DNA from 3 places in the Micromonospora sp. NPDC048894 genome. Region 1 is predicted to be linked to each of the others. Evidence: riboswitches for the same ligand, from Rfam matches in the RefSeq annotation. Region 1 holds a riboswitch; each other region holds the start of a gene.

Evidence for each region. Region 1 has a riboswitch for cobalamin ahead of cobN (cobaltochelatase subunit CobN). Riboswitches for the same ligand answer to the same signal wherever they lie in the genome.
Region 2: another riboswitch for cobalamin. It lies ahead of bluB (5,6-dimethylbenzimidazole synthase); the one in region 1 lies ahead of cobN (cobaltochelatase subunit CobN).
Region 3: another riboswitch for cobalamin. It lies ahead of AB0C22_RS07445 (ribonucleoside-diphosphate reductase subunit alpha); the one in region 1 lies ahead of cobN (cobaltochelatase subunit CobN).

The regions. Positions count from the first base shown of each region.
Region 1 covers NZ_JBEZFY010000010.1:190,871-201,401, forward strand. The annotation lists gene AB0C22_RS22260 (cobyrinate a,c-diamide synthase) at 123-1,460, opposite strand; gene cobO (cob(I)yrinic acid a,c-diamide adenosyltransferase) at 1,586-2,197, opposite strand; gene AB0C22_RS22270 (VWA domain-containing protein) at 2,197-4,455, opposite strand; gene cobN (cobaltochelatase subunit CobN) at 4,604-8,374, opposite strand; cobalamin riboswitch at 8,683-8,812, opposite strand; gene AB0C22_RS22280 (hypothetical protein) at 9,499-9,834, opposite strand; gene AB0C22_RS22285 (aldo/keto reductase) at 9,966-10,531, opposite strand, start outside.
Region 2 covers NZ_JBEZFY010000013.1:175,662-186,192, forward strand. The annotation lists gene AB0C22_RS25145 (MFS transporter) at 1-815, opposite strand, end outside; gene AB0C22_RS25150 (amino acid adenylation domain-containing protein) at 818-5,101, opposite strand; gene AB0C22_RS25155 (kelch repeat-containing protein) at 5,900-6,961, shown strand; cobalamin riboswitch at 6,969-7,168, shown strand; gene bluB (5,6-dimethylbenzimidazole synthase) at 7,205-7,828, shown strand; gene AB0C22_RS25165 (hypothetical protein) at 8,268-8,702, shown strand; gene AB0C22_RS25170 (helix-turn-helix domain-containing protein) at 8,881-9,093, opposite strand; gene AB0C22_RS25175 (2Fe-2S iron-sulfur cluster-binding protein) at 9,082-10,531, shown strand, end outside.
Region 3 covers NZ_JBEZFY010000003.1:39,292-49,822, reverse strand. The annotation lists gene AB0C22_RS07480 (HAMP domain-containing sensor histidine kinase) at 1-1,445, shown strand, start outside; gene AB0C22_RS07475 (PEP/pyruvate-binding domain-containing protein) at 1,543-3,942, shown strand; gene AB0C22_RS07470 (TetR/AcrR family transcriptional regulator) at 3,949-4,515, shown strand; gene AB0C22_RS07465 (hypothetical protein) at 4,635-5,021, shown strand; gene AB0C22_RS07460 (hypothetical protein) at 5,159-5,878, opposite strand; gene AB0C22_RS07455 (oxidoreductase) at 5,934-6,836, opposite strand; gene AB0C22_RS07450 (helix-turn-helix transcriptional regulator) at 6,966-7,853, shown strand; cobalamin riboswitch at 7,882-8,098, shown strand; gene AB0C22_RS07445 (ribonucleoside-diphosphate reductase subunit alpha) at 8,218-10,531, shown strand, end outside.

The sequences.
Region 1 (10,531 bases):
CGTGACCGGCCCGGTCGGCGCGGCCCGGCCCGTGCCCCCCTCGACGACGGACGGGCGGTCCGGCCCGGTCGGCGCGGCCCGGTCAGTGGCGGCGACGGGCGGGTGGTCCGCCCCGGCGTCGGTCACCGGGCCGCCGCCTCGACCAGTCGGCGGGCGGCCCGGGGGTGACCCGCCCAGTGGGTGTGCAGGTACGAGGCGTGCACCTGCCCGGTGACGAACCCGTGGGCGGTGTCGTCCCAGCGCCAGGCGGGCCGGTCGCCGTGCCCGGGGTCGGTGACGGTGCGGTGGAACTCGTGGCCGCGTACCCGCTCACCGGCGGGGTGGACCGGGGATTCGGTGGCGGCGACCGCGTCGCGGTAGCCGAGGGTGAGCCGGCCGGACATCCGGGCGTGGTGGTCGAGCCGCCCGCACATCGGCACCCCGTCCAGGGAGCGGCCGAGGTAGAGCAGCCCGGCGCACTCGGCGACCACCGGCCCGGCGAAGCCGGCCAGCTCGGCACGGAGCCCGGTGTTGTCGCTCAGCGCCTCGACGTGCACCTCGGGGAAGCCGCCGCCGATGACCACGGCCCGGGTGCCGGCGGGCAGGGCCGGGTCGGCCAGCGGGTCGAACGGGGCCACGGTCGCCCCGGCGGCGGTGAGCAGTTCGGCGGTCTCGGCGTACGAGAAGGTGAAGGCGGCACCGGCGGCGACCGCGACGACCGGACGGTCCACGCCGGCCGGGCCACCGACGGCGGTGCCCGGGTCCCAGGCGTCCACGGTCAACGGTGGGGCGCTGCGGGCCAGGTCGAGCACCGCGTCGAGGTCGACGGTGGACGCGACGAGCCCGGCGAGCGCGTCGACGACGGCCAGCGACTCCGGTGCCCGTTCGGCGACCGGCACCAGCCCCAGGTGTCGGGCCGGCGCGGCCACCTCGACGGCCCGGGTGACCGCCCCCAGCACCGGTACGCCCACCTCGGCGAGCGCGTCGCGCAGCAGGGTCTCGTGCCGGGGCGAACCGACCCGGTTGAGGACCACCCCGCCGATCCGTACGGCCGGGTCGAAGGCGCGCATGCCGAGGACCAGCGCGGCGGCCGAGCGGCCCTGCGCGGTGGTGTCCAGGACCAGCAGCACCGGCGCGTCGATCAACGTGGCGACGTGGGCGGTGGAGGCGTACCCGGCCCGGCCGACCGCGCCGTCGTGCAGCCCCATCACCCCCTCGACCACGGCGACGTCGGCGGGGGTGGGGACGCTCGCGCCGTGCCGCAGCAGCGGGGCGATCAGCTCCTCCCCGACCAGCCACGGGTCGAGGTTGCGACCGGGGCGGCCGGCGGCGAGCGCGTGGTAGCCGGGGTCGATGTAGTCGGGGCCGACCTTGTGCGGGCTGACCGTGAGGCCCCGGCGGCGCAGCGCGGCGAGCAGCCCGGTGGCGACGGTGGTCTTGCCGTGCCCGCTGGCCGGGGCGGCGACCACCAGCCGGGGCAGCGCCCACGGGCCGACCGGCGCGGCGGGCCCGGCCGACGGTGGCCCGCCCGGCGCGGGGCCGCCCGGGTGACCGGTCGGCGCGTTGCCCGGCGGGCGGCGCTGGTCGGTGCGGCGGGTCGGTCCGGTCACCACTCGATGCCCTTCTGGCCCTTCTGACCGGCGTCCATCGGGTGCTTGACCTTGGTCAGCTCGGCGACCAGGTCGGCCGCCTCGACCAGGCGCGGGTCGGCGTCCCGGCCGGTGATCACCACGTGTTGGAAGCCGGGCCGGTGGGTGAGGGTGTCGACCACCTCGTCGACGTCCACCCAACCCCACTTCATCGGGTAGGTGAACTCGTCCAGGACGTACAGGCCGTAGCGCTGCGCGGCCAGGTCACGCTGGATCTGCCGCCAGCCCTCCAGGGCGTCGGCGGCGTGGTCGGCCTCGCCGCCGCGCTGGATCCACGACCAGCCCTCGCCCATCTTGTGCCAGGCCACCGGGGCGCCCTGCCCGGTGTCGGCGTGCACCTGGCCGAGGGCCCGGAAGGCGTTCTCCTCACCCACCCGCCACTTGGCGCTCTTGACGAACTGGAACACCCCGATCGGCAGCCCGGCGGTCCAGGCCCGCAGTGCCAGGCCGAACGCGGCGGTGGACTTCCCCTTCATCTGCCCGGTGTGCACGATGGTCAGCGGACGGTGCCGCCGCTGCCGGGTGGTCAACCCGTCGGCGGGGACGTGTTCCGGCTTTCCCTGCGGCATCAGCGCACGCTCCGATTCGCTCCGACGGTGGCGAGCCCGGCCAGCGGGTCGGCGGTGACCGTGTCCAGGCGGTGGTGGGCCGCGCCGAGCTGGTCGGCCAGCCGGCGGGCCAGGTGCAACCGGACCGGGCCGGACTCACAGTCCACCACGACGCAGGGTGCGCCGGTGGCGGCGAGCACCGCCGCCGCGCGCGCCGACCGGTCCAGCGGCCGGTGCCCGGCGGTGGCCCGGCCGTCGGTGACGACCAGCACCAGCGGACGCCGGCGCGGGTCCCGCAGCCGCTGCACCCGCAGCAGGTCGGCGGCGGCGAGCAATCCCTCCGCCAACGGGGTACGCCCCCCGGTGGGCAGCTCGGCCAGCCGCGCCGACGCGGCCAGCACCGACGAGGTGGCCGGCAGCAGCACCTGCGCCCCGGAACCCCGGAAGGCGACCACCGCCACCGTGTCCCGACGCTGGTAGGCGTCGGTGAGCAGGGCCAGCACCGCACCCTTGACCGCCGACATCCGCTGCCGCGCGCCCATCGACCCGCTGGCGTCGACCACGAACAGCACCAGGTTGCCCTCGCGGCCCTCCCGGACCGCCTCCCGCAGGTCGTCGGGGCGCAGCAGCAACCGCCCGCCGCACCGGCCCCGCCGGGCCTGGTGCGGGGCGGCGGCACGCAGGGTCGCCGGCAGGTGCACCGTGGCCGGTCGGCCGGCGGGCACCCGCGCGCCGGTGGTCCGCCCGCGCCCGGTCCGGGCCCGCGACCGCCGGCCGGGCACCCCGTCACCCACCCCCGGTGCGGTGAACAACCGGGCCGTCAACCCCCGCTGCGGTACGGCCACCGAGCCGGCGCCCGCCGGGTCACCCGGGTTCGCGGTGCCGCCCTGGCCTGGTCGCCCCGGACGGGCACCGGTGTGCTCGGCGGACCCGTCGTCGGGGCGTCCCGACCGGCCGTCGGCGCGGTGTCCGGTGTCCGGCCCGTCGTCGCCGTCCGGTCCGCCGTCGTCGATGCGGTCCGGCCACCGGTCGTCCCCGGACTGTGGGGAGGCCGGACCGGTCCGGGCGCGCGGGTGGTCGTCGTGGCCCAGCGGACCACCAGCGTCCTGCGGCCCACCGGTGGCGTCCTGCGGCCCACCGGCGTCGTCGGGTGGCTGTGGACCGGACCCGCCGCCGGGGCCACCCGTCGAAGGGCCGCCCGGCCCACCGCCGTCCGGGCCGCCGGGGTCACCCGGACCGGCCGGGCCGGTATCCGGCGGATCGTCGTCGGGGTGCTCGTCGCGGGCCCGCTGCAACGCCTCGTCGAGGCGTTTCTCGTCCAGGCCGGGGGTGTCGAACGGGTCACGACGACGCCGGTGCGGCAGGGCCAACCGGGCGGCGACCCGCACGTCGTCGGCGGTCACCCGGTCCCGCCCCTGCCAGGCGGCGTGTGCCACGGCGGTCCGGGCGGTGACGATGTCGGCGCGCATCCCGTCCACGTCGAACGCGGCGCAGACCTCGGCGATCTGCCGCAACGCGGCGTCAGGCAGCAGCACCGCGTCGAGCCGCCCCCGGGCGGCAGCCACCCGGGCGGCCACCTCGGCGTCGGCGGCGGCCCAGCGGGCGGCGAACCCGGCCGGGTCGGCGTCGGCGGCGAGCCGGCGGCGCACCACCTCCACCCGGACGACCGGGTCCCGGCTGGCCGCCACCTCGACGGTCAGCCCGAACCGGTCGAGCAACTGCGGACGCAGCTCACCCTCCTCCGGGTTCATCGTGCCCACCAGCAGGAACCGGGCGGCGTGGCTGACCGAGACACCCTCCCGCTCGACGTGGCAACGGCCCATCGCGGCGGCGTCCAGCAGCAGGTCGACCAGGTGGTCGTGGAGCAGGTTCACCTCGTCGACATAGAGCACCCCCCGGTGGGCGGCGGCGAGCAGGCCCGGCTCGAAGGCGCGTACCCCCTCGGCGAGGGCCTTCTCCAGGTCCAACGAGCCGACCACCCGGTCCTCGGCGGCACCGACCGGCAACTCCACCAGCCGGGCCGGACGGCGCTCGACCGACGCGGCGGTCGGGTCCTCGTGCCCGGCGACGCCCGGGTGCGGACCGTCCGGGCAGGTCGGATCCGGGGCGGCCGGGTCGCAGCCGAACCGGCACCCGGCGACCCGGTCCACCGGCGGGAGCAGCGCGGCCAGTGCCCGCACGGCGGTCGACTTGGCGGTGCCCTTCTCGCCCCGCACCAGCACCCCGCCGATCGCCGGGCTGACCGCGTTGAGCAGCAACGCCAACCGCATGTCGTCCATCCCGAGCACGGCCGAGAAGGGAAACCCGCTCACTGTGCTGCTCCGGCTCGCGACTGCGGGGCTCGCAAACCCGGCTCACTCCTCGCGCTCACAGAGCTGACCTCCGATCGCGACTGCGGGGCTCGCAAACCCGGCTCACTCCTCGCGCTCACTGCTTTTCCTCCAGGTCGCCCTCGGTGGCCAGGTACGTCTCCCGCAGCCGGTCCAGGGTGGCGGGCTCCGGCGCGGCCCACAGGCCCCGGTCGGCGGCCTCCAGCAACCGCTCGGTGATGCCGCGCAGCGCCCACGGGTTGGACCGTTCCAGGAACTCCCGGGTCTCCCCGTCGAACAGGTACGCCTCGGCGAGGCGCTCGTACATCCAGTCGTCGACGACACCGGCGGTGGCGTCGTAGCCGAACAGGTAGTCCACGGTGGCGGCCAGCTCGAACGCGCCCTTGTAGCCGTGCCGGCGCATCGCGGCGATCCACTTCGGGTTGACCACCCGGGCCCGGAACACCCGCCGGGTCTCCTCGCCGAGGGTGCGGGTGCGCACGTCGTGCGGCATCGCCGAGTCGCCCACATAGGCGGCCGGGGCGGCCCCGGTCAGGTGCCGCACCATCGCCACCATCCCACCGTGGTACTGGAAATAGTCGTCGGAGTCGACGATGTCGTGCTCGCGGGTGTCCTGGTTCTTGGCCGCCACCGCGATCCGGGCGAAGGACCGTTCCATGTCGGCCCGCGCCTCCCGCCCGTCCAGGCCCCGGCCGTAGGCGTAGCCACCCCAGACGGCGTACACCTCGGCCAGGTCGGCGTCGGTGCGCCAGTTCCGGGCGTCGATCAGCGGCAGCAGCCCCGCCCCGTACGCCCCGGGCTTGGAGCCGAAGATCCGGGCGGTGGCCCGCCGCTCGTCGCCGTGGGTGGCGAGGTCGGCGGCCACGTGCGCGCGCAGGTAGTTGTCCCCGGCCGGCTCGTCGAGGGCGGCGACCAGCCGTACCGCGTCGTCGAGGAGGGCGACGACGTGCGGGAACGCGTCCCGGAAGAAGCCCGAGATGCGGACCGTGACGTCGACCCGGGGCCGGCCCAGTTCCGCCACCGGCACCACCTCGACGCCGGTGACCCGCCGCGACCGGTCGTCCCACACCGGCCGGCAGCCGAGCAGGGCCAGCACCTCGGCGATGTCGTCACCCTGGGTACGCATGGCGCTGGTGCCCCACACGGTCAGCCCGACCGACCGCGGGTACTCGCCGGTGTCGGCGAGGTAGCGGGCGAGTAGCGAGTCGGCCAGCGCGACCCCGACGTCCCAGGCGTTGCGGCTGGGGATCGCCTTCGGGTCGACGGAGTAGAAGTTGCGGCCCGTGGGCAGCACGTTGACCAGCCCCCGGGTGGGCGACCCGGACGGACCGGGGGGCACGAACCGGCCGTCGAGCGCGCCGAGGGTGTGGGTGATCTCGTCGGTGGTGCGGTCCAGCCGGGGCACCACCTCGCGGGCGGCGAACCGCAGCACCTCGGCGGCGTCGGGGCAGGACCCACCGGTCACCTCGGTGACCACCTCGTCGACCCGGGCGGGGTCCCAACCGAGGGTCTCCATGCCGAGGACGAGCCGCCGGGCCAGCCCTTCGATCAGGTCCACCGCGTCGGCGGCGGTGACCGACGGCCCGTCGACGACGTCGGTCAGCGCCGCCGGCACCGCCACCCGCGCCCCGGGCTCGGCGAGCAGCGCCTGCTCGTCGAGGTCATAGCTGGCGGCGAGGGCCTGACGCAGGCCGGGCAGGGCCTGGGCACCACCCCACACCTGGGGGGCGCGCAGCACGGCGAGGACGAGGTTCACCCGGGGCTCACCGGTGGGCACCTCGGCCAGGATGTGCAGCCCGTCGCGGATCTGCACGTCCTTGACCTCGCACAGGTAACCGTCGAGGTGCAGCACGAAGTCGTCGAAGTCGTCGGCGTCGGGCATCGCCTCGGTGTGCAGGTCGTGGTGCAGTTCGGCGACGCGCACCAGCTCCCAGATCTGCCCCCGGACCACCGGCACCTTCGCCGGGTCGAGGGCCTGCACGGTGGCGTACTCGTCCAGCAGTTGTTCGAGTTTCGCCAGGTCGCCGTAGGTCTCGGCGCGGGCCATCGGGGGCACCAGGTGGTCGACGACGACGGCGTGCGCCCGCCGCTTGGCCTGGGTGCCCTCGCCGGGGTCGTTGACGATGAACGGGTAGACCAGCGGCAGGTCGCCGAGGACGGCGTCGGGGGCGCAGTCGGCGGCCAGGCCGAGGCCCTTGCCGGGCAGCCATTCCAGGGTGCCGTGTTTGCCGAGGTGCACCACCGCGTCGGCACCGAACCCGCCGTCGGCGACCGGCGCGGCCAACCACCGGTACGCGGCGAGGTAGTGGTGGCTGGGTGGCAGGTCGGGGTCGTGGTAGATGGCGATCGGGTTCTCACCGAAGCCGCGCGGCGGCTGGATCAGCAGGGTGACGTTGCCGAACCGCAGCCCGGCCAGGACGATGTCACCGTCGTCGGTGTAGAGCTGGCCGGGTGGCTCACCCCAGTGTTCCCGCATCCGGTCCCGCAGGTCGGCCGGCACCTGGTCGAACCAGCGCCGGTAGGTCTCCCCCGGCACCCGGGCCTCGGCGGCGGACAACTGTTGCGGGGTGAGCCACTCGACGTCGTGACCACCGGCGGCGATCAGTGCGTGGATCAGGGCGTCCCCGTCGGTGGGCGGGGGCGCGTCACCGAGGTGGTATCCGGCGGCGGCGAGGGCGGCGAGCAGGCGTACCGCCGAGGCGGGGGTGTCCAGGCCGACGGCGTTGCCGACCCGGGAGTGCTTCGTCGGGTAGGAGCTGAGCACGATCGCCAGCCGCCTGTCGGCGGGGGGCAGGTGCCGCAGCCGGGCCTGTCGGACGGCGATCCCGGCGACCCGGGCGGCCCGCTCGGCGTCGGCGGCGTAGACCGACAGCCCGTCGGCGTCGATGCGTTTGAACGAGAACGGCACGGTGACGATCCGGCCGTCGAACTCGGGGATCGCCACCTGCATCGCCGCGTCCAACGGGGACAGTCCGGCGTCGCTGCCGGCCCACTGGTCCCGGGTGCTGGTGAGGCAGAGCGCCTGGATCACCGGCACGTCGAGGGCGGCGAGCGCGCCGACGTCCCAGGCGTCCTCGTCGCCGCCACCGGAGGCGTCGGCGGCGACCGTCCCCCCGGCGGCGAGGACGGTGACGACGAGCGCGTCGCAGCGGGCGAAGAGGTCCAGCGGCCCGGCACCGGGGGTGAGCCCGCGCAGCGATCCGCAGTAGATCGGCAGCGGGTTCCCCCCGGCCGCGTCGACCGCGTCGGCCAGGGTGTGCACGAAGTCGGTGTTGCCGGCCAGCGCGTGCGCCCGGTAGAACACGATGCCCACCGTGGGCCGCCCGTCGCCGTCCGCCCGCCGCCCGTCCGGCCCGGCCGCCGGTTCCGCCGGGTCGATCGGGTCGACCGGGGCGGTCGGGTCGACCGGGGCGGTCGGGTCGACCGGGGCGGTCGGGGGTCGACGGTCGAGAATGCCGTACGGCGGGGTGGGGGTGGGCGGGTCGAAGCCCTCACCGGTGAGCAGGACCGTGTCGGACAGGAACCGGGCCAGCTGGGCGAGGTTTGCCGCACCCCCCTCGACCAGGTAGGACAGGGCTTCGGTGGCCACCCCGGAGGTCACCGTGGAGGCCGCCATCAGCTCCGCGTCGGGCACCGCCTCGCCGCCGAGCACGATCGTGGGGACGCCGGAGCCGAGCACCGCCGCGAGGCCGTCCGGCCACGCCTGCCGACCACCGAGCAGCCGTACGACGGCCAGGTCGACCCCGTCGAGCAGGGCCGGCACGGCGTCCACGTCGACCCGGGTGGGGTTGGCGAGCCGGTAGTCGGCGGCGCTGGCCCGGGCGGCGAGCAGATCGGTGTCGGCGGTGGACAGCAGCAGGATGCGCACGTTCGGCTCCGGAGAGTGACGTCCGGCTCGACCACAGGGCCGGGCCGAGCGGGGCGGGAGGGACGCCGGTCAGCGGCGGCGGAGGTACGACGCACCCGCCTGCGGCGGGGTACCCGGACCGGCCGTCAGCGGTACGTGGCAGGCCGACCGCCCCGGCGGCGGCCGGCGACGGTGGGAGAGGTGGGAGCACGCGGCGGCGCGGGCTCGACGGTGATGCAGAAATCACCGACCGTGATGGGGTCGGCAGTGACGCTGTGCGTCATCGGGTCCTCCTCGGGTGTCCACGCCCTGGGGTTCTCCGACGGCCGAAGTATCCTGGCTCCCGGATCGACGCTCACCCCCGGCCTTCCAACCGTGCACGCACGGTCGTGACTCACGAGGGGGGATCGCTCCCCGGTGACAGTGGCGGGACCGCGTCGGAATCGCACCGACTTCCTTCACTGCCGTCAGGCCGCGAATGCTGCCATACTCCTCACCCCGAGGTCAACGGTGGCCACCGGCCCCGCGACGGCACCGATCGACCCCTGTGGCGAGGCCGGCAGCCGCCCGCCCCGCGCATCCCACGGGTGGGTCCGGCCCCGCCCGACGGCCGACCCGCAGCCGCCCCGTGCGGCGCACCCGCAGATCCTCCGAGGCGACCCGCAACCCGCCTGAGGGAGGTCCGCCGGCCGCCACCAGCCGGTGCGGAGCCGATCGAGGCACCCATCCCGGGACCGACCGTCCCGGGACCGACCGTCCCGGGACCGACCGTCCCGGGACCGACCGTCCCGGGACCGACCGTCCCGGGACCGACCGTCCCGGGGCCGACCGTCCCGGGGCCGACCGTCCCTGGCGGTCGGAACACCTCTCTCGCACCCTGTCGAGCTGATGACGTCAACGACTCGGGGTCGGCACGGTCCGACCCGACCGGACGGGCGTCGGGCCGGGCCGTCCCACCCGGGGGGACCGATCCGTCACCGTCATCAGCTCGAAAGGGCCCGCGACGACATACCCACACACCCCTGGCCCGCAGCCGCCGGCGCGGCCAACGGCCGCGCCCACCACCACGGCCGCACCCCACGGCCCGCCCCCACAGACACCCACCCCGCAGACCCCTGGCCACCCTCTACGCAGCGGCTGAGGGGTCAACGGAGGCGACGCTCGGGGTGGGTCCGGTTCCAGGCCCGCATCCGCTCCGGGTATCCGGTCTTCGCCGCCTCGTAGAGGGGCACCGCGTGCCGGTGGGCCAGCTTCGCCGCCGTACGTGGGGAGCCGGTGCGGCGGCGGATCCACTCCCCGTCGTGCGCGATCGCCACCACTGTGGTGTCGGTGGCGGTCGTCTCGGGTTCGAGATAGAACTCCACCCCCCGGTGGGCGGCCACGAAGTCCGCCAACGCGGTCAGGTCGTCCCGGGTGGCCTCCCGATCGAGCTTGGTCGGGATGCCCTCGTCAGCCCGGGTCCGTCGGCTGAACCAGCCCATCTGCCCGTCCTCTCCTCGGCGTCCCTCCAGTGGAACACCCCTGCCTGGCAGGGCGCTGCGAGCCCGGTGACAACCGGCTGGACGGGGCAGACCTCGACGCCCCAGGGCGTACGCGCCACGCCCGAGACCGTTCAGCCCAGGGCGGCCAGCTCGTCGGGGGTGAGTCGCAGCGCGGCGGCTGCGACGTTCTCGGCGAGGTGGGCCGGGTCACCGGTACCGGGGATGGCCAGCACGTGCGGGCCCTGGTGCAGCGTCCAGGCGAGGCGTACCTGCTGCGGGGTGGCGTCGTGGGCGCGGGCGACGGCGCGTACGGCCGCGTCGTGGTCGGTACGTGCCCCGCCTTCGCGGTTGACGCCGGTCAGGGAGAAGAACGGCACGTAGGCGATCCCCCGGGCACCGCACTCGCGGACCATGGCGTCCTGGTCGCCGCGGTTGTCCAGGGCGTAGTTGTTCTGCACGCAGACCACCGGGGCGATGGTCTGCGCCTCGTCGAGGTGGTCGACGCGGACGTTGGACAGGCCCAGGTGCCGGATCAGACCGGCGTCGCGCAGCTCGGCCAGCGCACCGAAGCGTTCGGCCACGGAGTCCGGCGCGGGCCGCTTGACGATCCGCAGGTTGACCAGGTCGAGGTGGTCGCGGCCGAGCCGACGCAGGTTCTCCTCCACCTGGGCGCGCAGCTGCGCCGGGCTGGCCTCCT
Region 2 (10,531 bases), on a different contig from region 1:
CCGATGACGGCGGTGCTCAGGGAAAGCTCCCGGACGGCATACACCAGGAACACCGTCTGGATGAACATCAGGAAGAAGTTGTAGCAGGCACCCAGGATCGCGAGGATGCGCAGCAGCGGGTTACCGAACACCCAGCGCAGTCCCTCGCCCAGTTCGGTCCGCAGGTTGCGGGGCGTGTCGCTCCGTTCCGGCTTCACCTCGCGGGCCCTGATCTGCAGCAGCATGGCGATCGAGACCGCGTACGACGCGGCGTTCACGACGAGCGCGATGGGGGCGGTGAGGATGTTCACCAGTACACCGGCAAGGCCGGGCCCACCGATGTGGGCGGCGGCGTCCGCCGCGCCGATACGGCTGTTCGCCTCGATGAGTCGGGTGTGGTCGGCGACGATGGTGGGCACGTAGGAAACCCAGCACACGTCGAACATCACCGCGGCGACACCCACCCCTGCGGTGACGACGTAGAGCCAGCCGAGACTCAACTGACCGGTGACGGCGAGGATCGGCACGAGGCCGACCAGCACCAGCCGGACCGCATTCGCCCCGACCATGAGCGGCCGTCGCGGCATCCGGTCGGCGAGGGCACCGAAGAGCAACGAGAGCAGCAGGTACGGCAGGAGCTGGGCCATCCGCAGCAGACCCACCTGCTCGGTACTGCTGTCGAGCACGAGAATCGCCGTCAGCGGCAACGCGAGTGCGGTGACCTGGGTCCCGAACATCGACACCGTCTCGCCTATCCAGAACAGGCGGAAGTCCCGGTTCTGCCACCACAGGCCCGTTCTGCTCCGCCGCTCACGCACTGGCAGTCGCTGGAACACCCTCACTCTCCCGCTGCGGCGAGGAGGGTGTCGATGACCGCCGCGAGTACGGGGCGGTGCTCGCCGGACCACATCGAATGGTGCGCGCCGGGGGCGCGGTACTCGCGTACCGTGGCCGCCAGCGGGGCCCACTGCCCGGCCGGTACCGCCCCCGGGGTCCTGAGCACGGAAAGCCGGCCGGGGTAGGTCCAGGTGGGCCGGTAGCGGAAGGTGGCCCGCACGCTGGCCCGGTAGACGGACAGGCGGCAACCGAGTTGATCCGGCCCGATCTCCGCCGGTAGCACCGTGTCCCGCAGGAACGCGTACAGCGCGTCGAACTGATCGGGAAGGCCCTGGTAGCCCGGGGGAAGTTCGGGGGCGTCCCGACCGGCCTCGGCCGCGATGTCGGCGACGAACTGTTCGACGGTGCGCCGGTCGTCGGGCGTCCGGGACGGGTCCGGCAGCGGGGTGTCGACGACGGTCAGGAACGGCACCGGCGCACCGGCCTCCGTGAGCTGCCGCGCCATCTCGAACGCGACCAACCCACCCATCGACCAGCCGAGCAGATGGTAGGGGCCCGTCGGCTGCCGTTCCCGGATCGCCGCTACGAAACGGCCGGCCAACGCCACCACGTCGGGCAGCGCGTGCTGACCCGGCTCCAGCCCCGGCGCTTCGAGACCGATGATCGTCCGTTCCGGGCTCAGCCGGCGGGCGACTCCGGCGAAGATGGACGGGGAGCCGGACGCGCCGGGGACGCAGAACAGCGGCGGGTACGTGCCGTCGTTGGGTGCGGCGGCCAGGGTCACCAGCGGTGACCAGGTGTCGGCCTGCTGGTCGGCGGCCCGTCGCGCCTGCACCGCTGCGGCGAGGACGACGGGCGTGTAGAGGTCCCGGGCCGTGATCCGGGTGCCCAGGCGTTGCTCGATCAGCTGGAGCAGCTTCGCCGCGTGCTCCTCGTCGGCGCCGAGTGCGAACAGGTTGTCGGTGACGGCGGCCGGGGTGGCCGGTGACACCAGGACGTCGGTCATGGCCAGCGCGATCGTCTGCGCCAGGCTCAGCGCATCGGCGGGCGGGCCCGCCTGCTGGTGGGGCGGTTCGGCGGCCGGATCGGCGGCCGGTGGTGCGACGGCCTGGAGGTGCACCTGCTGGGCGAAGTCGCGCAGGTTGGGCGAGCCGTACAGGGTCCGGACGCCGAGTTTCGCGCTGAACGCCTGGTTGACCCGGCTGATGACCCGCATCGCCTGCAACGAGTTGCCACCCAGTTCGAAGAAGTCGTCGTCGGCGCTGAGTCGCCAGGCGGCCATGCCGAGGACGTCGGCGAAGACGGCGGCGACCTGCCGTTCGGTCGGGGTGGCCAGCGCGACGACCTCCCGGTCGGCCTGGACGTACGCCGCCGGTGCGGGCAGTGCCCTCCGGTTGAGCTTGCCGCTGAGCGACATCGGCAGGCTCTCCAGCACCCGCCAGGCCTGCGGGACCATGTATGACGGCAGAAACTGGGCGGCGTGCCGGCGCAACTCGGCGACCGATGGTTCCGTCGACCCGGTCAGGGTCACGTAGCCGGCGAGGATCTGCTGGCCCCGCGCGTCCTCGGCCAGCTTCACCGCCGCCGTGTCGACCGCGGGATGGGTACGCAGCACCGCTTCGATCTCCTCGACCTCGATCCGTAGGCCCCGCAGCTTGATCTGCGTGTCGATCCGGCCCAGGAACTCCAGGTGGCCCTCGCGGTTCCAGCGGACGAGGTCGCCGGTGCGGTACACCCGTCCGGTGGACCGGAACGGGTCCGGGATGAACTTCTCGCTGTGCAGGTCGGGGCGGTTGAGGTAGCCGCGGGCCAGCCCCTCGTCGCCACCGATCAGCAGTTCACCCGGCACCCCGACCGGCACCAGCGCCAACTGCTCGTCGACGACGTAGAAGCGACGTCGGGTGATGGGCCCGCCGATGGGCGGCGAGGTCCGGTATTCCCCGCGGGGTACGACGTGCAGCGTCACGCCGATCGCCGCCTCGGTGGGGCCGTAGCCGTTGACGAACGTCCGACCCGCGACGTTCCACCGGTTGGCCAGCTCGGCCGGGCACGCCTCACCTCCGGTGAACACGTGGCGCAGGTGCGGGTACGGGCCGTCGTCGAGCAGCGCCAGCAGCGTCGGAGGTGCGCCGACGAAGGTGATGCGCTCGTCGCGGATCAGCGCGGACAGCGACTCCGTCGAGTGCAGGGTCTCCCGGCGTGCACACACCAGCGTGGCGCCGCTGATGAGCGCGGCGTAGACCTCTGCCTGACACAGGTCGAAAGCGAGTGACGCGAACTGCAGGATCCGGTCGCCGGGGCCGAACTTGAAGGTCTCGGCGAACGGGACCAGGTAGGACACCAACGCCCGGTGCTCGGTCAGCACCCCCTTGGGGCGGCCCGTCGAACCGGAGGTGTAGATCACGCTGACCAACGAGTCCCCGGTGCTCACCTCGTCGAGCGGGTCGCCTGCTCCCCCGGCCCCGGCGGACTCGATGTCCGGCCAGTCGCGGTCCAGGCACAGGTAACGACGCGACCGGGGCTCGGGAAGGCTGGCGAGCAGGTCGCTCGTGGTCAGCACCACGTGTGCGTCGGTGTCGTCGAGAATGAACTCCAGGCGGCCGACCGGGTGGTCGATGTCGAGGATCACGTACGCGGCGCCCGCCTTGGCGACACCGAGGAACGCCACGAGGACGTCCAGGCCGCGATCCATCGCGACCCCCACCAGCTCTTCGTGTCTGACCCCGCACCGGTGCCTCAGGTGGGCGGCGAGGACGGCGGCACGTCGGTCCAGTTCCCCGTAGGTCAGCTCGACGCCCTCGAAGACCGCCGCGACGGAGTCGGGTGCCGCTGCGGCCCGTTCCGCGACGAGGACGTGCACGGGATCGGAGCGGACGGCGTCGTCCGGACCGCGACCCAGCCGCATCAACTCGGCCCGGTCGTCGGCGGACAGCAGGTCGATCTCGGACACCCTGATGCCGGGGTCGGCGGCCGCACCGGTCAGGACGCGCTCGATGTGGGTGAGCAGTTGGTCGATGCGCCACCGGGCGAACAGCTCCGTCGAATACTCCGCCGACACCCTCAGCTCGGTCGCCGACTCGGCGAAGGTCAGCGACAGGTCGAACCGGGAGTGCATCGTCTGCTGGTCGACCACACTGATGGTGGCTCCGGGCAGGTCGAGGGAGCCGCTGCCGGTCTCCTCGTTGAGCACCTGGAGAAGGACGTCGAACAACGGATTGCGGCTGGGGTCGCGGGGGACGGCAAGGCGGTCGACCACCCGCTCGAACGGCACGTCCTGAAGCTCGTAGGCCCGCAGGGAGGTGTCCTTGACCCGATCGAGCAGCTCGGCGAAGGTGGGCTTTCCGGACAGGTCCAGCCGCAGCACCACCGCGTTGACGAAGATGCCGACGACCTGTTCCAGGTCGGGATCGGACCGACCGAGTGCGGTGGTGCCGACGGCGAGGTCCTCCTCACCGGTGTAACGGGACAGGACCACCCCGAGGGCCGCGGTCAGGAGCATCGACAGTGAGACCTTCTGCGACCGGGCGAGGCGGCGCGCGGTGGCACCGATCGATGCCGGAAAGACCCGGCTGAGGTGTTCGCCGCGGTGGACGGTGTACGGCGGTCGCGGGTGGTCAGCCGGCAGGTTCAACGCCGGCAGGCCCGACAGTTGGGACTTCCAGTAGGTGAGCTGCGCTTCGAAGGTGCCGTCTTCGAAGGCGGCCCGCTGGGCCTTGACGAAATCGGCGTAGTCGGTGGCGGCCCGGCCGGCCGGGAGTTCGTGACCCTGCCGGATCGCCGCGTACGACCTGCGGATCTCGTCACTGATCAGGTTGATGGACCAGCCGTCACACACGATGTGGTGAATGACGATGGACAACAGGTGTCGTTCCGTTGCGACGCGGAACAGGCGGAACCTGTAGAGCGGGCCCACGGCCAGGTCGAACGGTGTCCGTGCCAGCGTGGTGGCCGCGTCGAGGGCACGTGTCTCCCGGAGTTCCCCCGCTGCGGTGGAGTCGTCGATCACGAGCGCCTGCTCCGGAGGAGCTGCGATGACCTGGTAGGGAACGCCGTCGTGCGCGTCGAAGCGCGCGCGGAGGATGTCGTGGTTCGCGACGACCCGGGTCATCGCGGTCTGTAGTGCCGAGTGATCCAGGTCGCCGTCGATCCGGTACAGCACGGCGACGTTGTACGTCGGTGTGCCGGGGGCGAGTTGGTCGAGGAACCACAACTGTTCCTGGGCGAACGACAGTGGCAGTTCAGCCGAATCCGTCGCGTGTGCCGAATTCACCAGGGCCTCGGTCACTACCTCTCCTTCCTACAGACACCCGCAATCTGTCGAAAAAGCGCAAACTCGTGTCGCGTAATCACAGAGATGTCAGTGCCCGGGAGCGAACCCGGCGCTGTTTCGCCACGGGGTGACCTACGGTGAATCAATTTGGACAGCATCATCGGTCGGTGCCGGATATTGCTTCGATCCATTGCCACAGCTAGCGACCAGAGTATGACTGACGGTAACATTAACGATGGGGTGCGTCAATACGTATTGATGGCCGGCCGGGAGTTCGCCGGCGGGGTTGCGGCTGATTTGAGCTGGTCCGTATGGCTCATGGTCAGGTGTCCGTAGCGCTGTCCATCATGGTGAACCGTCCCGGTTTCGGCGCAGTCGGCGGTCACTGCGCGTGGCGGACGCCCGGAGGGCGGTGCACCACCAGGATCCCGCCGGGGAACGGGGGCGGACCTGGCCGACCGGACAGCCCCGCAACGTCACGCCGACGCGCCGTCCGGCGTGGTGGCCGGACCGTCCCGCGGGTGCCGACCCCCTCACCACGGGCGGCAGCCGGCAATCACGGCGTCGCGTTCCCCGCCCGACGCCGGCACCACCCACGGCGCACGTGAGGAGAATTCCCTTCCGCATCGTGCGGACACGACCCCAAGTGGTGACCGGCGACAGCTTCCCGAGCGAACACACATTCAGCCACGACACCATTTTCACCCTCGGGGGAAATTGGCAGGTCCTTCGCGGCTGCCGCGTACGCCGGACTGCTAGCCTGCCGATCAGCGGAAACGCCCGTCGACCCAGCGCGAAGGGAGCATCCCAGTCGTGACGACAATTCGCATTCTCGGCCGCGCCGCACCATGGAGGACACTGTTCCTCGCCATTGCCGTCGCGGTGGCCCAACTGCCGGCACCCGTCGCCGGTGCCGCCGCCAGGGGCGACCGACCCGCCCTCCGTTGGCGGGCCGACGACGCGCTGTCGAGTTCCCGCTTCGCGCTGGCGGCGGCCACGGCGCCGGACGGGTCGATCTTCGCGATCGGGGGTGCCGACGCGGCTTCGGTCACCACGGTGGTGGAGGTCTACACGCCTCGGACGCGGCGGTGGAGGGCCGGTCCGTCGCTGCCCCGGCCCCGGTACCGCCATGCGGCGGCCACCGGCGGGGACGGGCGCGTCTACGCGATCGGTGGCAGCTCTCCCGGTGCCGAGGGAGCTTTCCTCAGCTCCGTGCTCGCCCTGACGCCGGGCGACGACCACTGGGTGCCCGTCGCGTCGATGCCCAGCGGACGGCAACTGCTCGCCGCGACGGCCGGCACCGACGGCCGGGTCTACGCCGTCGGCGGGGACCGTCGCGGCTCGCTGTCCACCCTGGAGGTCTACGAGCCGACGGTGGACCGGTGGACCACCGCGGCGTCGATGCCCACGCCGCGCTACGAGATGGGGGTGACCGGCGGACCAGACGGGCGGATCTACGCGATCGGCGGCTGCGGGGACGGCGTCCTGAACGTCCTCGACGTCGTCGAGGCGTACTCGCCCACCACCGACACCTGGGCGACTCTCGCGCCGCTTCCCAGCCGGCGGTGTCTGGTCGACGCCACGACCGGCCCGGACGGCCGGATCTATGCGACAGGTGGCTGTGAACTGGTCACCGACCCTTCGGGAAGACCTGTCGACTGCGTGGACACCACCCGGGTGGACGCGTACTCACCCGACACCGGCACCTGGGCGACGGTCACCGGCACCACCACCGCCCATCGTGAAGGCGCGGCGGTCACCAGCGGCAGGAGGATCTTCGCGATCGGCGGGCACACCGCCGGGGTGGAGTCCGCGCGGGTGACCGCCCGCCGCCCGCCGGGGGCGTGGCCGGCCTGCGTCACCGGCACGGGTTAGCATCGGCGGCGGCATGATCGTGCGAGGTGCCCCGCGGGTGCGGGGAGAATCGGGAAGCCGGTGTGATTCCGGCACGGGCCCGCCGCGGTGACCGGGGAGCGACCGTCCAGGCGCGAGGAGCGCAGCCACTGGCCGTACGGCTGGGAAGGCGGACGGGTTGGCGTCGATCCGGGAGTCCGAAGACCGGCCTCGCGTCGACCGCCCGCCCGTCCGGGGTGGGCCGAGCGCAGCGGGAGCCTGCCTGTGGAACTCTACGACGCCATCCACCGCCGCCGGGACGTCCGGGCCCAGTTCACCGGGGAACCGGTGCCGGACGGCGCCCTGCACCGGATCCTGGACGCCGCGCACGCCGTACCCAGCGTCGGTTACTCACAGCCGTGGGACTTCGTCCTGGTCCGGGACCCTGCCATCCGTCGTCGGTTCCACCGGCACGTGCAGGCCGAGCGGGCGACGTTCGCCGCCACCCTGGACGGCGCGGCGGCCGAACGGTTCGCGGGCATCAAGATCGACGGGGTGTTGGAGTCGACGCTGTCGGTCGTCGTCACGTACGACCCGCAGCGTGGGGGCCCGGCCGTGCTCGGGCGGCACGCCATCGCCGACGCCGGTCTCTACTCGGTCTGCCTGGCCATCCAGAATCTCTGGCTCGCCGCCACCGCCGAAGGGCTGGGCGTCGGGTGGGTCTCCTTCTACCGGGAGTCGTTCCTGGCCGGGCTGCTGGGCGCACCGGCCGGCATCCGGCCGGTGGCCTGGCTCTGCGTCGGGCCGGTCACCCACCTGGAGTCCGTGCCCGACCTGGAACGGCACGGGTGGCGTCGACGCCGACCTCTCGCCGAGGCGATCCACCACGACCGTTGGTTGCACAGCTGAATCCCCATTTTCCATTGTGGATGACAGCGCGCCTCGTCGCTGCAACACTGTTTTCGGTCGATCCCCCGCCGACTTCCTGAGTGCCCACTGATGGATTTTGACAGCGATGGGACAGCCATTGGATCTGCACAGGGTAGTAATCAGCCATCCTGAATCCTGCCCGAGACAGGTTGACTTCATTGTCACCGACGACCGGCACGGCACCGCCGCTGCACCGGCGGCCTTCCCCGCCGGACTTCGCTTCGGGGTTCACCGGTGACGCGAGGCGGTCGTTGTCGCCGCGGGTCACGGCGACCGATGGCAGCTCACGGAGAAACCAGCCCCGAGCGCCCGCCTGACTGCGGTCGGATGTCCCCCGGGCCGACGAACACAGCCTCGACGAGCGCGCTGAGTACGCCGACTCATGCCTGGTCGGGTCGGACCGTCCACACTGGACCGCGTGACTTCTGAGGCGGCCGGTGCACGTCGGTGGGGTGGCCCGATCGTGGGGCTCCTGGTCCTGGTCTGGATCGGCGGGCTGATCGCGGCAGCCGTGTGGTGGCTGAGCATCGGCTTGGCGCAGTGGAACGCCAACTACGACGGCCGGCCCGACGAGCTGGTGGGCCTCGGACGCCAGGCGAGCCTGGCCCTGCTGGTCGCCGCGTTGGTGGCGATCGCCGGCCCGGCAGTCATCGCGCTCGTCGCGTACCGGCTGCGGCTGGTCCGAACCGCGATCGTCTTCCTGGTGCTGACCGTCGTGATCGCCGTGCCCGCCCTACCGTTCGCCGCATCCGTCGGGCGGGGTCTCACTCCGGTGCCGGCAGACACGACGCCCGGCCCGCCAGGGCACTGCGTGGAACTCAGCGGCGGCGACAACCGCTGCCCGGGCGGCTGACGGGAGCGGGAGCAGCAGGGTGTGCCGGGATGACCGGGCAGGCGGCCCACCCGGAAACGACGGAAGGACCGGGGTGGTGCTGGCTTCCATCCGTCGAGGTGCCGGCCTGGCGTCGACCTGTCGGGAGTACGCGGGTCTCGACCATCACCCCGTGACAGGATCCGCCCGCCCTCCTTGCCTACTGGTCGTGACGGGCCTTGACCGCAGCCGTACGCAGCGCATCGATCGCACCCATGTTCAGCTCGGCCCAGCGTTTGAGCTCGCGCAACGGACCGACGAGCGTGTCGCCGAGCGCTGTCAACGAGTAGTGCACGGCGGGCGGACTCGTGGGTTCCACCCAGCGGCGGGCGAGGCCGGCGCCTTCGAGTTGACGCAGGGTGTGGGTGAGCATCTTCTGGGACACACCCGGCATGCGGCGGCGCAGCGCGGCACGAGCCGGACGACGTTCGTCGGTGGCGTCGCCGGGTTCGCCCACGTCCAGTCCCCCACGCGGATCTCGTTCGCCCTCCCCGAGGCCGACGCCTCCCCCGGGCCGACGTCGATGTTCTTCCTGCTGCCTGGAGTCGGCGAGGTCCTGCGTGTCAACGGCACGGTCACCTCCCAGCGGCGAGCACGGACCACGGTGGTGATCAGGCAGGCGTGGGTCCACTGCGCGCAGGCCATCCTCCGGTCCGGCCTGTGGCAGCCACCCACCCAGCAGACCGCGTCGGCCCCGCAGATCGCCCTCGACGAGCCGCTGGGGGCACCCGGTGTGGCCGAGTTCCTCGCCGCAGCGCCGTTCCTCGCACTGTCGAGCTGGGACACCGAGGGTGGCAGCGACACCAGTCCCCGAGGCGACCGGGGAACGGTGGTCCGGATCCTCGACGGTCGGACGCTCGTGCTCCCGGACCGCAGGGGCAACAAACGCGCCGACACGCTACACAACCTGCTGCAGGATGAGCGGCTCGCCTTCGCCGCGCTCGTGCCCGGCCGCAGCGGGGTGCTGCACGTACGCGGGCGCGGCGTGGTAACCGACGACCCGGCACTGCTACGGACCCTCGCGCTGCGCGGGCTGGCACCGCACGCGGCGCTCGTCATCGACGTCGAACACGCCGAGGTGACCGGCAACGACGCGGTGGCCCGGGCCCGGCTGTGGCATCCCGGCGCACACCTCGACCGCAGTGCCGCGCCGGATCTCACCATGATCGCGTTGGAGCACCTCGCCACGAACTCGGCGGACGCGCCGGGCGGGCCGCCTGCGGCACTGTTCAGGGTCATCGGCGCGATCCCGGGGCTGTCGCGGGCGCTGCGGGTGGTGATGCGCCGCGCCTACCGCTCCGCGCTGCGTAAGGAGGGCTACGCCGACATCGCGGACGGGCGACGGACCGACGGCGACCGGGCCGGAAGTCCGCTGCGGGAGGTGCGCATCGTGGAGATGCGCCGGGAGACGCCGAGCACCGTCACGATCGTCCTCGAAGACGCCGCCGGACGGCCCGACCACTTCGCGTTCCGGCCCGGTCAGTACTTCACGCTCGTCGTCGAGGTCGACGGCCGACCGGTCCGGCGGGCCTATTCGGCCTCGTCCGCGCCGGGGACGACGCGGCTGGAGGTCACCGTCAAGCATGTCGAGGGAGGGCGGCTCTCCAGCCACGTGCACCGGATGCTGCGCGTCGGGGACCTCCTGGGCCTGCACGGCCCGTCCGGGACGTTCCACACCGAGACCGAGCCACCGACCGAAATACTGCTCGTCGCCGCCGGCAGCGGTGTGACGCCGATGATGAGCATGATCCGTACGCGGCTCGCCGACCGGGCCGGCCACGACCGGATCGCGCTGCTCCATAGCAGCCGGT
Region 3 (10,531 bases), on a different contig from region 1:
CGGCGACCGTCGACCCGCTGCAGGTCGACCTGGGGCTGACCGGCGGGACCGAACGGGTCGATCCGCGCGCGGTCGGGCCGTACCGGCTGACCAAGCGGGAGAGCAACAACATCCGGGAGCTGGCCGAGCGGCAACTGGGCTGCGTGCGCGCCGAGTCCAGGGCCGACGCGCGGGTCGTGGTGGATCCGGCCGGCCGCGCCTCGGTGCAGGTGAGCGACCCGAAGGACCGGGGCATCGTCGGGTTCTGCCTGCCCGACGAGCTGACCCGCCCGATGCCGAGCGAGGCCGCCGGGATCGCCCAGCTGGAGACCCTGACCAAGACCTGCCTCAGGGAGCTGGGGGCACCGACCCGGGTCGACATCCGCGCCGACCGGACCGCGGCACCGAGCCGCGACACCCGCTTCGACCAGCAGGTCGCCGGCTGCCTGCAGCAGGCCCGGACGGCCCAGCTCCGGGCGTACGTGGCGCCACCGGCGTTGCTGTTCGTCACCGACGAGGCGCAGGGCGGCTCCGAGCCGGTGTTCAACCTGTCCCGGGCCAACGTGGTCCGCATCGCCCAGGTGACCGGGGCGGTGCTGGTGGCCACCGTGCTGATCACCGTGCTGGTCGGGCGGCGACTGGTCCGGCCGTTGCGGGCGCTCACCGACGCGACCCGGCAGCCGATGGACGAACCGGCCCGGGTGCCGGTGACCACCCGCGACGAGATCGGCATGCTGGCCACCGCGCTCAACGATCTCGCCGCCCGCCGGGAGCAGACCGAGGCGTTGCGCCGGAGCATGGTCAGCGACGTGGCGCACGAGTTGCGGACGCCGTTGACCAACATGCGCAGCTGGTTGGAGGCCGCGCAGGACGGTCTGGCGCAGCTCGACACGCAGCTGCTCACCCTGCTGCTCGACGAGGCGCTGCTGCTGCAGCACATCATCGACGACCTGCGTGACCTGGCTGCCGCCGACGCCGGTGACCTGCGTATCCACCGCGAGCCGTACTTCGTGGCCGACCTGCTGGAGCAGGTCGTCGAGGCGCACCGGGGCGCGGCCGAGGCCGCCGGGGTCCGGCTGGGCACCTCGGTGGGCACCGACCTGGAGATGGCCGTCGACGGGGCCCGGCTGCGCCAGATCGTCGGCAACATCGTCGCCAACGCGGTACGGCACACCCCGGCGGGCGGGTCGGTCGTCGTACGCCTGGAGGTACGCGACGACCAGCTCGCCATCGCCGTGTCCGACACCGGCACCGGCATCGCCCCCGCCGACCAGGCGAAGATCTTCGACCGGTTCTGGCGGGCCGACGACTCCCGCACCCGCAGCACCGGTGGCAGCGGGCTCGGGCTGTCGATCGCCCGCAAGCTCGCCGAGGCGCACGGCGGCACGATCGGCGTCGAGAGCGTCCCGGGTCAGGGCAGCACCTTCACCGTCCGGCTGCCGATCGTCGTCCCGGCGCTGGGCTGAACGCCGCAGCCGTCAGTCACGCCCACCGGCGGCTGGTTCCGGGTGCGGCCGGATTTTTACATTGCAGTTGCACTGCAACCCGCGTACCTTCTTTGCAATGCAGTCGTATTGCAAACGGGAGGCGCAGGTGTCGGTGATCCCCCTGTCGGAGGCACACGCCGACTTGGTCCCGCTGGTCGGCGGCAAGGCGGCCGGTCTCGGCGAGCTGATCCGCGCTGGCGAGCGGGTACCTGAGGGTTTCTGCGTGACCACCGAGGCGCACCGCGCCGGGGTGGTGCCGCGCGACGAGGTCCGGGCGGCGTACGCGCGGCTGGGCGGCGGGCCGGTGGCGGTGCGGTCGAGCGCGACCGACGAGGACCTGCCGGACGCCAGCTTCGCGGGCCAGCACGACACGGTGCTGGACGTCGAGGGCGAGGCGGACCTGCTGGCGGCGATCGGCACCTGCTGGGAGTCGCTGCACGGCAGCCGGGCGGCGGCCTACCGGGAGGCGCGCGGGACCGACCCCGCCGACGTGCGCATGGCGGTGGTGGTGCAGCGGATGGTCGCCCCGGTCCGGGCCGGCGTGCTCTACACGGCCAACCCGGTCACCGGCAACCGCACCGAGATGCTCGTCGAGGTCGGGCCGGGCACGACGGTCGTCGACGGCCGCACCGACGTGACGCGCGTCGTGCTCGCCGATCCGGCCGGTAGCGACGGGGGGCGGTCGGAGCCCGGGTGGCAGGGCGACCTGTGGGCCGTCGGCCGGCGGGTACAGGCGCACTTCGGCGGGCCACAGGACGTCGAGTGGGCCATCGACCACGACGGGACCCTGTGGTTGCTCCAGTCGCGGCCGGTCAGCACGCTGTTCCCGGCGCCGCCGCAGACCGACGACCTGCGGGTGTACGTCGAGTTCGGCAACGTGCAGGGGATGCTGCGACCGGTCACCCCGATGGGCATGGCCACGCTCCGCGCGATGATCGCCGCCATGGTCGCCTCGCTCGGGATGCGGGTGGAGATCGTCGACATCGGCGGACGGCTCTACGGCGACCTGACCGACCTGGTCCGCCGGCCGGCCGGCCGCCGACGGCTCGTCCGGCTGATGGCCGTCGACTTCGGGCCGCGCGCCCAGGCGGTGATGGAGCACGTCCTGCGGGACCCCCGGTTCGCACCGTCCGGTGACGGCTCCCGCCGCCGCCCGGCGGACGCCTCGTTGGGCACGGCGCTGCGGGCCCTGCGGGGCATCCTGCGGGCGCTGACGCGACCGGACGCGGCACGGCGTCGGCTGGTCGCTGCCGTCGACCGGCTACGGGCCGAGTCGGTGGCACCGGCACACCTGCGGACGGCCCACGAGCGGCTGCGGTTCGTCCGCGAACACGGCGACGGCGGTGCCGCCGACGACATCACCTGGCCGATCGTGGCCGGGATGCTCGCCTCGGCCCTGCCCGCCCACCTGCTCAAGGGCGTCGCCACCGAGGATGACGTCCATGCGGTGCTGCGTGGCGTCCCGCACAACGTGACGATCGAGATGGACCTCGCACTGTGGGCGCTGGCCAGCGCCGCCCGCGAGCACCGCGACCTGCTCCTCGACACGCCACCGGCCGAACTGGCGGCCCGGTACCTGCGGGGCGCGCTCCCCGAGATCGGCCTGTCCGGGTTCCTGTCCCGCTACGGCCACCGGGCGGCGGCCGAAGCCGACGTCGGTGTGCCGCGTTGGGCCGAGGACCCCACCCCGGTCCTTGCCGCCGTCGCCAACTACCTGCGGCTGACCGACCCCGCGCAGGCACCCGACCGCCGGTTCGCCGAGGCCGCCGCAGCAGCCGGGGCCGCGCTCGACGAGTTGGCCGCCCGGGTCCGCCGACGTCGCCCGGTCCGGGGCCGGATCGCGATCTTCCTGCTGCGGCGGGCACGACGGCTGGCGGGACTGCGGGAGGCCGGCAAGTTCGCCGGGCTGTACCGGCTCCGGACCGTACGCGAGCAGTTGCTGCTCATCGGGGCGACGCTGTTCCCGACGGCGGACGACGTCATGTTCCTCACCCTCGACGAGGTCGAGGCGGCCCTGGCCGGTGCCGACCTGACCGGGCTGGTCGCCCGACGCCGGGCGACCCACCGGCGTGAGCTGCGCCGCCGGGTCGTGCCGGTGGCGCTCCTGTCCGACGGGACCGACGTGGAGAGCACCCTGCCGGCCCCCACCGACGGGGCGGGACTGCTGCGGGGCGTGGGGGCGGCGACGGGTAGGGTGACCGGCCCGGCCCGGGTGGTCACCGACCCGGCCACCGCGTACCTCGAACCCGGGGAGATCCTCGTGACCGCCACCACCGACCCGGGCTGGACGCCGCTGTTCCTGACCGCCGGGGCGCTGGTCACCGAGACCGGCGCGATCATGGCGCACGGCCCGACGGTGGCCCGCGAGTACGGCATCCCGGCCGTGATCAGCGTGCCGGGCGCCACCTCGCGGATCGTCACCGGTCAGATGATCACCGTGGACGGCGCGGCCGGCACCGTGACGACGGCGCGGTAGGCCCCGATGCCCAGGAAGGTCGATCCCCGTCAGCGCCGCACGCTGATCGCGGACGCGCTCATGCGGGTCGCCGCCGACCGGGGTCTGGAGGCGGTGAGCCTGCGGCACGTGGCCGCCGAGGCGGGGGTGTCCGCCGGCATGGTGCAGCACTACTTCACCACCAAGGACGAGATGATGGCCTTCGCGCTGTCCGTCGTCCGGGACCGGGGTCGGGCCCGGGTCGAGGCGGCGGTCGCGGCGCTCGGGTCGGACCCGCGGCCCCGGCTGCTGCTGCGCACCCTGCTTGCGGCGTTGCTGCCGTTGGACGAGGCGGCGCGCGAGGACGGACGGGTGGCGTTGGCGTTCCTGTCCTGGACCGCCCTGCACCCGGCGGCGGCCCCCGGCCTGCGGCCGGACACCGCGCAACTGGTGGAGTTCATCGCCGGGCTGCTGCCGCGGTCACCGGCGTCGGACGACGCGGCGGGGCTGCTGGCGCTGGTGGAGGGGCTGGGGGTGTACCTGCTCGGCGGGCAGTACACCCCGGCGCAGGCGACCGCGGTCCTCGACCACCAGTTGGACCTGCTCTTCGCCTGACCGCAGGCGGCGTCCCACGGGTCGGCGGTGCCCCGGCGCGGACCGCTCGCCGTGCGGGCTTGGCCGACCCGTGCAATCCTCTGTGGACAGTGATCGTCACCTATCGACAGGAGACTTCCATGCGATCTCGGCTCCTCTCCATCGCCTCCGCGCTGACCCTCGCCGCGAGCGGCTCGGTGCTGGCCCTGATACCCGCCAGCCCGGCCAGCGCACACTGCGACGGCCACGGGCAGCACCCGGATCTGTACAGCGGCGGCGGGATCTCCTGGGGCGACGGGACCTTCATCCGCGCCTACCCCCACCAGGACTGCCAGCCCAAGGGCCAGGGGTACCCGAGTCAGAACATCGACGTCCACTGCGCCACGCTGACCGGTGACCTGTGGTTCTTCGTCCGCAACACCTCCACCGGGATCAACGGGTGGGCCCGCCGGGACGCGCTGCGCTTCTCGCAGACCGTCACCATCGACGACTGCGCCAACGGGCTCGCCCCGCACCGCGTGGCCTGACCGAGGCTGCCGGCCCGGCACGGCGTGCCCCTCGACGATTCGAGCGGTGCGCAGGTGTGACGGGACCCGGCAGCCCGGGGTGGACGGCAACCGCGTCCACCCCGGGCAGGCCGGACCCGCAGGTCGACCCGACGGCGTCAGGTCAACAGCGCCGGGCGCAGCTCACCACCCACGTTGATCGTGCCGATGACCCGGTCGCCGGTGAGGTCGAAGACGTCGACCGCCCGGTTGGTGCGCATGAGTTCCCGCACCGACGGCGGCAGCGGCGGGGGTTCCTTCATCGCCGCCCGGACGTCCCGGGTGGTGGAGATCAGCCGACCGACCAGCGACGCCCCGTCGTGGTCCACCCGGACCCGGCCGTACTCCCAGCCGCAGGTGGTGAGGTCGAGCACCTCGAACAGGCGGGCGAGCAGCGGATGCGGGTCGGTCGCCCGGACGAACTGCGTCGCCCTCGTCCCGACGACCGTGGCGGCGGCGGCGACGTGCACGTACGGGTGCAGGCCGCCCGGCAGCGCGAACAGCGGCCAGTGCAGCCGGCCACCGGCCGCCCGCCACAGTGGCCGGTAGTTGCGCCGGTCCACCGGGAACCGGTGACCGGTGCGCCGGTACAGCTCCGCCGTCTGGGCCGACAGGTCCGCGTGGGCCGCGTCGGCGAACTCGCCGACGATCCTGGCCGCCACCGCCAGGCCGTCACCGTCGTCGAGCAGGCCGACGATTCCCGCCACCTGGTCGGCCGGCGCGACGGCCACGTGGGTGCCGTACCGCTGCCGCACCTCGGCCGACAGCGCCGCCTGCCGGACCGGATCCTCCTGGACCTGCCGGCCCCCGCCGCCCAGCACCCGCCCGAGCCATCCCATGTCGCCTCGTCTCCGCCACCGTCACCGACCGCAGCCATGCTAGTGCGACCCTGCGTCAGAGATAGCTCACGCCGGTCAGTTCCTCGGCCGCCGTCCACAGCCGCCGGCCGACAGCGGGATCGGTGGCCTCCGGGCTGGCCCGCACCTCGGTGACCGGACCCCAGGTCTGGAAGAGCCGGGCCGGGCCGAAGAACTGGCCGCCCCGGACCGCCGGGTCGGTGGCGGCGCGCAGCTGGGGCAGCGCACCCCACTCCACCGGCTGGGTGGCCAGCAGGCCGAGCCAGGCGACCACCCGGCCACGCCGGCCCCGGTGGGCCATGGCCCGGGGGGTCAGGTTGGTGCGGGTGACACCGGGATGGGCCAGCACGCTGAGCACCGGTGCTCCGGCGGCGCGCAGCCGCCGGTCCAGCTCGACGCCGAAGACGGTGGTGGCGAGCTTGGACCGGCCGTACGCGGCGGCGCCCCGGTAGCCGCGCTCGCCCATCAGGTCGGCGAAGTCCAGGTGTGCGTTGCGGTGGGTGATCGAGCTGAGGTGGACCACCCGGGCCGCCCGCGCGGCGGCCAGGTTGTCCAGCAGCAGACCGGTCAGCGCGAAGTGGCCCAGCAGGTTGGTGGCGAGGTGCAGCTCGTGGCCGTCGGCACTGGTGCGGCGCGGGCCGAGCAGCACCGCACCGGCGTTGTTGACCAGCAGGTCGATCCTCGGATGGGCGGCGGCCAGTCCCGCCGCGAACGCCCGGACCGAGGCGAGGGAGGCGAGGTCCAGCTCACGTACCTCGACGTTCCCGCCGATGCGCCTGCCGGCCTGCCGGCCGGCGGCGGTGTCGCGGACGGCGAGCACGACGTGCGCACCACGGTGGGCCAGCGCGGTGGCGGTGACCAGGCCGAGGCCCGAGTTCGCGCCGGTCACCACGGCGGTACGGCCGTGCTGGTCGGGGATGTGGTCGGCGGTCCAGGTCATCTGCTGCTCCTGAGCGGTCGGGGTGGGGGACGCCGACGTTAGGGGCCGCCCGGCCGGGCTCGGTCGTCCCCGGTCGCCTAGGTCCCGCAGTCCTACCCACCCCGGTCCGGGCCGCGTCACACTGGCCCCATGACCCATCCGTACGCCCGCGAACTCGGTGACTTCCTGCGCGCCCGACGCGGCCGGCTGCACCCCCGCGACGTCGGCCTGGAGCCGGGCGGGCGACGCCGGGTCACCGGGCTGCGCCGCGAGGAGCTGGCGCTGCTGGCCGGGTTGAGCACCGACTACTACCAGCGGATGGAGCAGGGCCGGGAGGTCCGCCCGTCCGACCACGTGCTGGACGCGCTCGCCGCCGCGCTCGCCCTCGACGACGAGGAACGCCGGCACCTGTTCACCCTGGCCCGCGCCGCCCGCCGGCCGGTACCGGCCCGGGTGGACCACGGCCCGGAGCGGGTGCCGGAGAGCACCCGACGGCTGCTGCGGGTGCTGGACACCCCGGCGGTGGTGCTCGGCCGCCACCTGGACCTGCTCGCCTGGAACCGGTGGGCGGTGGCGCTGCTCGGCGATCCGGCGGACCTCCCGCCGGGCCGGCTCAACATGCTGCTGCTGATGTTCGACGAGGCGGCGTCCCCGGTGCGGCGCTGCGCGTCCTGGGAGCAGCAGGCACTGGACTACATCGGCATGATGCGTGCCGCCGTCGCCACCGACCCCACCCATCCCCGGGCCACCGCGATCGTCGGTGAGCTGAGCATCCGCAGCGCCGAGTTCCGGCGGCTGTGGTCGCGGCACGACGTGCGCGGGTCGGTCAGCGGCACCAAGACCTTCCAGGTCCCCGGGGTCGGTGACATCGTCCTGGACTGGGACACCTACCCGCTGCCCGGCAACCCCGGCCCGGTCCTGCTGGTCTTCACCGCCGAGCCCGGCAGCGCCGACGCGGACGCCCTGCGGCTGCTGGCGTCACTGCGGGCCACCGACCGGTCGGAGGAGAGTTATCTGACACGCCGACGCGACATCTAGTGTTGCCTCTCCCCCATCCACGCCATATATGGTGTGCCACGCAGCTGGTTCGACCGGGCCCGGTGGTCCGGTCGAGGCAACAGGGAACCCGGTGGAAATCCGGGACTGCCCCGCAGCGGTAAGTGGGAACGACCGCCGTCATCGAGCACTGGACCGCCAGGTCTGGGAAGCGACGGCCAGTAGGCGACCGGCGACCCCGGTCACGCCCGCGAGTCCGAAGACCTGCCAGTGCGCCGTGCGCTGCTGCGCGCGGCGGTCGGAGGTCGCGCGGGACGACCGACGCCAGCACCCGGGCCGGCCGTCGTGCCGTGCCCGTTGGCGTTCTCCCGCGTCCGATGGCCATCGGTGACAGCGAGGAGAGGTCATGACGAACGTAGCGGAGCGCCCACCGTCCGAGGTCGACGGCGCGGAGTCACGCCGGCCGGCGATGCGGGTACGCAAGCGCGACGGCGACACCGAGCCGGTCGACGTCAACCGGATCGTCACGGCCGTCGCCCGGTGGGCCACCGACCTGGACGAGGTCGATCCGCTGCGGGTGGCCACCAGGACGATCAGCGGCCTCTACGACGGGGCGACCACGGCCGAGCTGGACAAGCTGTCGATCCAGACGGCGGCGGAGCTGATCGGCACGGAGCCGCAGTACTCCCGGCTGGCGGCCCGGCTGCTGGCCGCGTACGTGGACGAGGAGGTCCGCGGGCAGGCGGTGGAGAGCTTCAGCCAGTCCATCCGGTACGCCCACGGCCTCGGCCTGATCGCCGACGACACGGCGGCATTCGTGGCCCGGCATGCCCGGCAGCTCGACGACGCCGTCGACCCGGCCGGTGACCTGCGGTTCGAGTATTTCGGGCTGCGTACGGTGGCCGACCGCTACCTGCTGCGGCACCCGCAGTCGCGGCTGGTGGTGGAGACCCCGCAGTTCTGGCTGCTGCGGGTGGCCTGCGGGCTGTCCACCACGCCCGACGAGGCGGTCGGGTTCTACCGGCTGATGTCGTCGCTTGCCTACCTGCCGAGCTCCCCGACGTTGTTCAACTCGGGCACCCGGCACACCCAGATGTCGTCGTGTTTCCTGGTCGACTCGCCGCGCGACGAGCTGGACTCGATCTACGAGCGCTACCACCAGGTGGCGAAGCTGTCGAAGTTCTCCGGCGGCATCGGCATCTCCTTCACGCGGGTGCGGGGCCGGGGCGCGCTGATCCGGGGCACCAACGGCCGGTCCAACGGGATCGTGCCGTTCCTGAAGACCCTCGACGCCGGGGTGGCGGCGGTCAACCAGGGCGGCCGGCGCAAGGGCGCCGCCTGCGTCTACCTGGAACCCTGGCACCCGGACGTCGAGGAGTTCCTGGAGTTGCGGGACAACACCGGTGAGGAGGCCCGGCGTACCCACAATCTCAACCTGGCCAACTGGATCCCCGACGAGTTCATGCGCCGGGTCGAGGCCGACGGCGACTGGTCGCTGATCGACCCGTCGGACGCCCCCGAGCTGCCCGACCTGTACGGCGAGGACTTCGACGCCGCGTACCGGGTCGCGGAGAAGAAGGCGGTCCGCACGGTGAAGGCCCGGGACCTGTACGGGCGGATGATGCGCACCCTGGCGCAGACCGGCAACGGGTGGATGACGTTCAAGGACCCGTCGAACCGGCTGTCCAACCAGACCGGCGTGCCGGGCAACACGATCCACCTGTCCAACCTGTGCACCGAGATCCTGGAGGTCAACAGCGACACCGAGACGGCGGTGTGCAACCTCGGCTCGGTCAACCTCGGCGCGCACCTCACCGGCGACGGCGTCGACTGGGACAAGCTGCGCGCAACGGTCCGGACGGCGGTGGTGTTCCTGGACCGGGTGATCGACATCAACTACTACCCGGCCGAGCAGGCGGCGGCGTCGAACCCGCGCTGGCGGCCCGTCGGGCTGGGGCTGATGGGTTTGCAGGACGCGTTGTTCGCGCTGCGGCTGCCGTTCGACTCGGCCGGGGCCCGGGAGTTGTCCACCCGGGTCCAGGAGGAGATCTTCCTGACCGCCCTGGAGACCTCGGCCGGCCTGGCCGAACGGTTCGGCGCGCACCCGGCGTACCCGCAGACCAGGGCGGCCCGGGGTGACCTGCACCCGGACCTGTGGGGGGTCGAGCCCACCCAGGCCGCGCGGTGGGCGGCGCTGCGCACCCGGATCGCGGCGCACGGCCTGCGCAACTCGCTGCTCGTGGCGATCGCCCCGACCGCCACGATCGCGTCGATCGCCGGCTGTTACGAGTGCATCGAGCCGCAGGTGTCCAACCTGTTCAAGCGGGAGACCATGTCCGGGGAGTTCCTCCAGATCAACACCTATCTGGTACGCGAGCTGAAGGCGCGCGGCCTGTGGACGTCGGAGATCCGCGACCAGATCAAGCGGGCCGAGGGTTCGGTGCAGGGCATCGTCGACCTGCCCGTCGAGGTGCGGGAGTTGTTCCGGACCGCGTGGGAGCTGCCGCAGCGGGCGCTGATCGACCTGGCCGCCGCGCGGGCGCCGTACATCGACCAGTCGCAGTCGCTGAACCTGTTCCTCAGCGCGCCGACCATCGGCAAGTTGTCCTCGATGTACCTGTACGCCTGGAAGTCCGGGCTGAAGACCACCTACTACCTGCGGTCGCGTCCGGCGACCCGGATCCAGCAGGCCACCGTCACCGTCGCCCCGGTCGTGGCGG